DNA from 2 places in the Streptomyces sp. NPDC043680 genome. Region 2 is predicted to be linked to the other one. Evidence: riboswitches for the same ligand, from Rfam matches in the RefSeq annotation. Region 2 holds a riboswitch; the other holds the start of a gene.
What was found. A riboswitch is a leader RNA that binds a small molecule or an ion and turns the genes downstream of it on or off. The one in region 2 is predicted to bind ZMP and ZTP.
Positions count from the first base shown of each region.

Region 1 (4,155 bases), on a different contig from region 2:
GCAGGGCGACGTACTGGCGGATGGCTCCGAGGTAGTTCCCGAGGTGGAACGAGCCGGAGGTGGGCTGGATGCCGGAGAGCGCGCGAGGACGATCAGAAGCCATGGCTCCATTCTCTCAGGTGCGGGGGCCGACTCCGGCCGTTCCGTGGCCGGAAGCCGCCGGGTCCTTGCGGGGGCGCCGGGCGGGCGGGCCGTGCCGGGCGGGCGGCGGCTGCGGGTACCGCCGCGTAGCGGCGCGTCCGGATCTTGCCCGAAGCAAGCGACCGCTTTGGCCCTGCGAGTGCCGGCCCCGGCTGCGGGACGCCCGGGCGGGGGCGGGGTGGGGTGTTGACCGGGGCGTAGAACGTGATTTGTTGGCGCCTGATCCCGATCACCAAGGCGATCCGGATCAGGCGCCATAAATCATCAGCCCCGGACGACACCCCACCCCGTCACCGCCCCCGGCCCCCGCACCACCCCGCCGCGCAGCGGCCCCGCGCGGTCAGGAGACCGGGAGGCCCGGGGCCGGGTGGGTGGCCATGAGGGCGGTGACCTCCTTGCGGATCACGGACAGGGCCGCCTCGTCGGACGCGGACGCCGCGTCCACCGCGCGGGAGATCCAGTCCGCCACCAGCGGCATGTGCTCCTCGGTCAGGCCGCGGGAGGTGAGCGAGGGGGTGCCGATCCGGATCCCCGACGGGTCGAAGGGCTTGCGCGGGTCGAACGGGACCGTGTTGTAGTTCACCACGATGCCCGAGCGGTCCAGCGCCTTGGCCGCCACCTTGCCCGGCACGCCCCGGGAGGTCAGGTCCACCAGGATCAGGTGGTTGTCCGTACCGCCCGACACCAGGTCGAAGCCCCGGCCCAGCAACTGCGCGGCCAGCGCCTTGGCGTTGGCGACGACCGCGTGCGCGTACGTCACGAACGACGGCTGCGCCGCCTCGTGCAGGGCCACCGCGATGCCCGCCGTCGTCTGGTTGTGCGGGCCGCCCTGGAGGCCCGGGAACACCGCCTTGTCGATGGCCTTGGCGTGCTCCTCCTTGCACATCAGCATCGCGCCGCGCGGGCCCCGCAGGGTCTTGTGGGTCGTCGTGGAGACCACGTCCACGTGCCCGACCGGCGACGGGTGGGCCCCGCCCGCGATGAGGCCCGCGATGTGCGCCACGTCCGCGACGAGGACCGAGCCCGCCTCGGCGGCGATCGAGGCGAAGGCCTCGAAGTCGATCGTGCGGGGCAGCGCGGTGCCACCGCAGAAGATCAGCTTGGGTCGCTCCGCGAGGGCGAGGTCGCGGACCGCGTCGTAGTCGATGAGGCCGGTGTCGGCGCGGACGCCGTACTGGACGCCGCGGAACCAGGAGCCCGTCGCCGAGACGCCCCAGCCGTGCGTCAGGTGGCCGCCCATCGGCAGGGCCATGCCCATCACCGTGTCGCCGGGCTTCGCGAAGGCCAGGTACACGGCCAGGTTCGCGGGCGAGCCCGAGTACGGCTGGACGTTCGCGTGGTCCACCCCGAACAGGCCCTTGGCCCGCTCGACGGCGAGCGCCTCGACGCGGTCGATGTTCTGCTGGCCCTCGTAGTAGCGGCGGCCGGGGTAGCCCTCGCTGTACTTGTTCTGCAGCACCGTGCCGGAGGCTTCGAGCACCGCCGCCGACACGTAGTTCTCGCTGGGGATCAGGCGCAGGGTCTCGGCCTGCAGGGTCTCCTCCGCCGCGACGAAGGACGCCAGCTCGGGGTCGGTCGCGGAAAGGGCGGGATGGCGGCGCGCGTTCACGGCGGCTCCTCCGGGGTCGATGTCAGTTCTCGTCCCCGCGAGGCCCAGGCGAGCGGCCCTGTGTGCGGTCGTCCGCGCACGACTCCCCCGGAGTTGGTTCTCCGTACGCCAGTCGCCGTGCGTACCGCCCACCATAGCGGGCGGGCCACAAGAAAGGTTTCCGCGCCCGGTATACGAGCGACGTATAGCCGTATACCCGTATACAGGGTGGCGCCACCACTCGTCATCCGGGGCCGGCCGGCCCGCCCGCACGACCGACGATCGGAGACCCCGTGTCGACAACCGCTGATGCCCTGCGTGCCGCCGAGGCCCACAGTGCGCACAACTACCACCCGCTGCCCGTCGTCGTGGCGTCCGCCGAAGGCGCGTGGATGACCGACGTCGAAGGCCGTCGCTACCTCGACATGCTCGCGGGCTACTCGGCGCTCAACTTCGGCCACGGCAACCGCCGTCTCATCGACGCGGCCCACGCGCAGTTGGAGCGGGTCACGCTCACCTCGCGCGCCTTCCACCACGACCGCTTCGCCGAGTTCTGCGCCGAGCTGGCCGCGCTGTGCGGCAAGGAGATGGTGCTGCCGATGAACACCGGCGCGGAGGCGGTGGAGACGGCGGTGAAGACCGCCCGCAAGTGGGGCTACGAGGTCAAGGGCGTGCCGGACGGCCACGCCAAGATCGTGGTCGCGTCCGACAACTTCCACGGCCGTACGACGACCATCGTGAGCTTCTCGACCGACCACGAGGCCCGCGACCACTTCGGTCCGTACACGCCGGGCTTCGAGATCGTGCCGTACGGGGACCTCACCGCGCTGTCCCACGCCGTCACCTCGAACACCGTGGCCGTACTGCTGGAGCCGATCCAGGGCGAGGCGGGGGTCCTCGTGCCGCCGCCCGGATACCTCCCGGGCGTGCGGGAGCTGACGCGCGAGCGCAACGTGCTGTTCATGGCGGACGAGATCCAGTCGGGCCTGGGCCGGACCGGCACGACCTTCGCCTGCGAGCACGAAGGGGTCGTGCCGGACGTCTACATCCTCGGCAAGGCCCTGGGCGGCGGTGTGGTCCCGGTCTCCGCGGTCGTCGCCGACCGGGACGTGCTCGGGGTGTTCCGCCCCGGCGAGCACGGCTCCACCTTCGGCGGCAACCCGCTGGCCTGCGCCGTCGCCCTGGAGGTGATCGCGATGCTGCGCACCGGCGAGCACCAGCAGCGCGCCGCCGAACTCGGCGACCACTTGCACCGCGAGCTCGGCCTGCTGGTCGGCGGCGGCGCGGTGACCGCCGTCCGCGGGCGCGGCCTGTGGGCGGGTGTGGACATCGCCCCGGGACACGGCACCGGCCGGCAGGTCTCCGAACAGCTGATGCAGCGGGGCGTGCTGGTCAAGGACACCCACGGGGCGACGATCCGGATCGCCCCGCCGCTGGTGATCAGCAAGGAGGACCTGGACTGGGGCCTGGACCAGCTGCGGGCCGTGCTCGCCGGGTGATCAGAGGATGACGTGGGGCAGGAAGCGGGCGTACTCGTCCGTGACCGGCCCCGCCGATTCCCGGATGCCGAGCCCCGCCGCCTCCTCCTCGACGACCCACGCGCCGAGCACGACCCGGTTGCCGTCGAAGTCGGGCAGCGGGGCCAGGGCCTGGAAGCAGTACGTCTCCCCATCGGCCGGTACGAACGGCTCCCCGCCCGGACCGGCCTCGTGGAGGGTGACCCCGGCGCCCTCGCGGCCCAGCAGCGGCTTGGCCGCGTAGCCGGTGGTGTCGGCGAGTTCGCGCGGGCCGTCGAGGTAGGCGGGCAGCAGGTTGGGGTGGTCGGGGAAGAGCTCCCACAGGATCGCCAGCAGCGCCTTGTTGGACAGCAGCATCTTCCACAGCGGCTCGATCCAGCAGGTGCTGCCGGATCCGCCGCCGTGGTCGTACGTGCCGAGGACCTGCGGGCCGAAGGTGTCGGTGGCCAGCCACTCCCACGGGTAGAGCTTGAAGCAGCTGCGGATGAAGCGGAGTTTCTGGTCCACGAACCGGCCCGACAGGCTGTCCCAGCCGATCTGCTCGACGGACAGCGCCTCGGTCTCCAGGCCCGCCTGTTCGGCGGTCTCCTGGAGGTAGGCCACCGTCATCAGGTCCTCGCCGAGCTCGTCGGTCTCGGAGTGCGCGAAGTGCAGCGGTCCGGGCGGCAGCAGCTCCGCCTGCCGGCGCCAGGCGTCGACGAGCCGCTCGTGCAGGGAGTTCCACTGGTCGGCGCCGGGGAAGCGCTCCTCCATCCAGAACCACTGCGGGCTCGCCGCCTCGACGAGGGAGGTGGGGGTGTCCGCGTTGTACTCCAGCATCTTGGCCGGGCTGCCGGAGCCGTCGTAGTGCAGGTCGAACCGGCCGTACAGGGACGGCTGTTCGGCACGCCTGCGCCAGGACTCGGCGAT
Region 1 is NZ_JBWKCE010000001.1:657,585-661,739, forward strand. It holds gene trpS (tryptophan--tRNA ligase) at 1-103, opposite strand, end outside; gene AC0666_RS03080 (serine hydroxymethyltransferase) at 482-1,750, opposite strand; ZMP/ZTP riboswitch at 1,786-1,876, opposite strand; gene rocD (ornithine--oxo-acid transaminase) at 2,023-3,228, shown strand; gene AC0666_RS03090 (glutathionylspermidine synthase family protein) at 3,229-4,155, opposite strand, start outside.
Region 1: linked by a shared signal. The riboswitch ahead of AC0666_RS03080 (serine hydroxymethyltransferase) and the one ahead of AC0666_RS18845 (bifunctional 5,10-methylenetetrahydrofolate dehydrogenase/5,10-methenyltetrahydrofolate cyclohydrolase) in region 2 are both predicted to bind ZMP and ZTP.

Region 2 (4,155 bases):
CCAGCGGGGTGTGCAGGGAGATCGGCTCACGGCCGTACTTCTGGACCTCGATGACCTTCTCGGGGGTCATGTCGAGCTCCTTGCCCAGCTCCTCCGGAGTGGGCTCCCGGCCGAGGTCCTGGAGCATCTGGCGCTGCACGCGGGCGAGCTTGTTGATGATCTCGACCATGTGCACGGGGATGCGGATGGTGCGCGACTGGTCGGCCATGGCACGCGTGATCGCCTGCCGGATCCACCAGGTCGCGTACGTGGAGAACTTGAAGCCCTTGGTGTAGTCGAACTTCTCCACGGCGCGGATCAGGCCGACGTTGCCCTCCTGGATCAGGTCCAGGAAGAGCATGCCGCGGCCGGTGTAGCGCTTGGCCAGGGAGACCACGAGGCGGAGGTTGGCCTCCAGCAGGTGGTTCTTGGCGCGTCGGCCGTCCTCGACCAGGATCTCCAGCTCGCGACGGTAGGCGGGCTTGTGGTCCTCCTCCTCTTCGAGCTTGTACTCGGAGAAGAGTCCGGCCTCGATCCGCTTGGCGAGCTCGACCTCCTGCTCGGCGTTGAGCAGCGGCACCTTGCCGATCAGCTTCAGGTAGTCCTTGACGGGGTCGGCGGTGGCACCGGCCACCATGACCGTCTGCGCCGGGGCGTCGTCCTCGTCGTCGTCGGACAGGACGAAGCCCTGGGCGCCGCCCGCCTTGGGCGCTTCCTCCTCGACGTCGTCGACGAGGTCCTCGGCGGCCCAGTCCTCGCCCTCGATGACCGGGGTCTCGCCCTCGTCGGCGTCCTTGGCGGTGGTCTTCTTGGCCGCGGCGGTCTTCTTGACCGCGGTCTTCTTCGCGGCGGTCTTCTTGACCGCCCGCTTCTTCGGCTCGGCGGCGGCCTCGGCCGTCACCTCTTCCGCGGCGGGCGCGGTCGCCGCAGCGGGTATCGCCGCCGCGGCGGAGGGGGCCGTGGCGGCGGCCGAGGCCTTGCGCGCGCCGATGGGGCGCGGCGCGGCGGCCGCCTTCTTGGTCACGGTGCGGGCAGGCGCAGCGGCCGCCTTGCGGGGCTTCTTGGCGGCAGCCTTCGTGGCGGGCGCGGCGCTGACGTGCAGCGCGACACCCTCCTCGTCCAGGACCTGGTTCAGGCTGCGCAGGACCCGCTTCCACTGGTCCACCGGGATGCGGCCGGCCTCGAAGGCCTGGCGCACGTCGTCACCGTTGATGTGACCCTGCTCGCGGCCGCGCTCGACGAGCGCGACGAGGGCCTCCGATTCGGCGATCTCCGGAGGGAACGTACGGGACGGGCTGAGCGACACAAGGAGCCTCTCGTTGCGAACAGATAGGGAGTGGGCGGGACATCATCGCGCGGACTCGGGAAAACAGACCCGGGGGGGTCTGTATTCCGGGGCCGCGCGAGGACACCTGTCGGTTCATCGCATGCCCGAGTCGATTCGTTACGCGCTGAATTGAGTGACCTGCGCCACGCTGTGGGCGGGCAACCGATCCGCCGTGGATCCGTCCGCGCCCCTTCCGCCCCTTCCGTCGGCCCGTTTTGCGGGCTTCTATGAGGAAACGGGCGGTGTGCGCCACGAACGAGCCTTCGCGTTCGATCCGTTCGTGGAGCTCTCGCAGCCGGTCCCGGTACTGCCCGACCGTGAAGCCGGGCACCATCCAGATCACCTTCCGGAGAAAGTAGATCACGGCTCCGATGCCGTGAACTCCGTACGCAGTCTTTCGGCGCGCAAATCCACCACTTCCAGGCCCGCCTTCCCGGCTCCGGCGACCGCGTCGTCCGGGCGCCGGGCGCGCCGCGCCTGCTCCGGCTGCGGCCCGAGAAAGTACTCGACCAGCTCGAAGACGCTCGTCGGCCCGACCTGGGTGCGTGTCATGGCCCCATCGTCCCAGCGGGAGCGCCGGTGATCCACCGGTTTGACCGCTTGTGGGTGGTCTCCCCGTCTTCCCCGGTGGACCGGCCGCCACGTCGATTACAGTGGGACCGGGCCGTGACTGGCGTTCGGGTGGATCACCACCGGGGAGCGGCCCGGCGCACCCCCGTGCGTCGACTGCCGCGCGCCTGGGCGAACCGCGATCCCGCAGCGACGCTCAGGAGACCCCATGACGACTGCCCCGTCCGTTCCGCAGGGCCCGACCGGTGAGCAGGCGCAGACCGCCCGGCTCATGGACGGCACCGCCCTCGCCCGCCGCATCTCGGAGCAGACCGCGGCCTACGCGGCGAAGCTCACCGAGCGCACCGGCACCGCGCCCTGCCTCGCGACCGTGCTGGTCGGCGAGGACCCCGCATCCGTCACGTACGTCCGCATGAAGCAGAACCGCTGTGCCAAGGCCGGGATCACCTCCCGCCACGTGGAGCTCCCCGCGGAGACCACCACCGAGGAGCTCGTCGCCGCGATCACCGCTCTCTCCGAGGACCCGGAGATCAGCGGCATCCTCCTCCAGCACCCCGTCCCGCACCACATCGACGAGCGCGCCGCCTTCGAGGCCATCGCCCCGGGCAAGGACGTCGACGGGGTCACCATGCACTCCTTCGCCGCCATGGGCTTCGGACTGCCGGGCTTCGTCTCCTGCACGCCCGGCGGCATCATGCGCCTGCTCGCCGAGTACGACGTCGACCTGACCGGCAAGCACGCCGTCGTGGTCGGCCGCAGCGCGATCCTCGGCAAGCCGGCCGGCATGCTGCTGCTGGAGCAGAACGCCACCGTCACCTACTGCCACTCCCGCACCCGGGACCTCCCCTCGATCGTGCGCCAGGCCGATGTGCTGGTCGCCGCCGTCGGCAAGGCCGAGTTCATCCGGGGCGAGGACATCAAGCCGGGCGCGGTGGTCCTGGACGCCGGTTACAACGAGGGCAACGTCGGCGACGTCCACTTCGAGTCGGCCGCCGCCCGGGCCTCGCTGATCACCCCGGTCCCCGGCGGTGTCGGCCCGATGACCATCGCCGTGCTCCTGGAGCAGACCGTGCAGGCGGCCGCCGCCCAGGCCGGCCTGGCGCTCGCCGAGCTCTGACACCGGGGCACACCGTCCCGCGGCACGCCCCGCGCCCCGGACCCGCCGGCCCGGGGCGCCGCCGTGCCGGGCCCCTGCCTACGGGCGGCCGCAGACGTCCCGGCGGGCGGCCGCCACGATCGGGGACCGGCGGAACTCCCACGCCAGCGCCGCCAGCGGCCGTGAGTCCAGGCGGTGCGGATCGGGAGGGCCCTGGGTGGCGGCGGCCCCCTCCCGGGCCGCCGCCAGATCCGCGACCTCCCGGCGCCGGCACGCCGCCGCCAGCATCGCCGCGTCGGCGACGATCGCGGCCCGCTGCTCGCCGAGGCCTTCCTCCCGCGCGGCCTCGTACGCGGCGCACCGCACGGCGGGGTCGAACCAGCTCGCCAGGGCCAGGATCCCGTCGTCGATCACCGATTCCCGGTGGATCAGCCGGATGCCGACCGGTGACCACCAGGTGAGCGGCACGGTCTGCGCGCTGGACGCCGCGAACCCGCGCAGCGCCTTCCACAGCGGGTACAGCCGCCGGTACCGGCTGAAGTCGCGCCAGGCCGCCGACCCGCCGATCAGCGGCACGATGAACCCGCTCCCCAGCAGCAGGGCCGCCGCGGCGCCGAGCGGCGGAGCCACGTAGGTGGACAGGTCGTCCCAGTCGCGGCCGCTCCAGCGGGCGCCCACCGCGGCCCATTTCGCGACCAGGAAGCCCACGTCCAGCGCCCCGCCGAGCATGACCAGCGCCAGCCCGGTGCGCAGCGGGCGCATCGAGGGGGACACCCGGCGCATCCACGTCCAGCACAGCAGGGTGAGCGTCGTGCTGCCCACGGTGTGCGCGAGGAGGTAGCAGGCGATCATCTCGCGCAGCCACGGGGTGTTGGCGTAGTACGTGTCCAGGTCGCGCACCCGCTCCACCGGCGCGTCCCCCATGGCGAAGAGCGAGACGATCAGCACCGCGACGGCGCCGTACGCGGCGATGGTCAGGCGCGTGGCCCGGCGCACGCCGGGGGTGGGGCGGCTGCCCCAGTGCAGGATCAGCACGATGCAGGCGCCCGAGAACGCGGTGAGCATGCTGTACACCAGTGGGGCCGAGAAGTTGACGATGCCGGTCAGCTTGTTGACCGCGACGATCGTCGGCGGCGCCGCGAGGAACATCACCAGGGTGCCGACCGCCAGCAGCGTGCAGACG
Region 2 is NZ_JBWKCE010000008.1:178,567-182,721, reverse strand. It holds gene AC0666_RS18855 (RNA polymerase sigma factor) at 1-1,285, opposite strand, end outside; partial or broken gene AC0666_RS18850 (SAM-dependent methyltransferase) at 1,521-1,849, opposite strand; ZMP/ZTP riboswitch at 1,963-2,056, shown strand; gene AC0666_RS18845 (bifunctional 5,10-methylenetetrahydrofolate dehydrogenase/5,10-methenyltetrahydrofolate cyclohydrolase) at 2,085-2,993, shown strand; gene AC0666_RS18840 (MAB_1171c family putative transporter) at 3,072-4,155, opposite strand, start outside.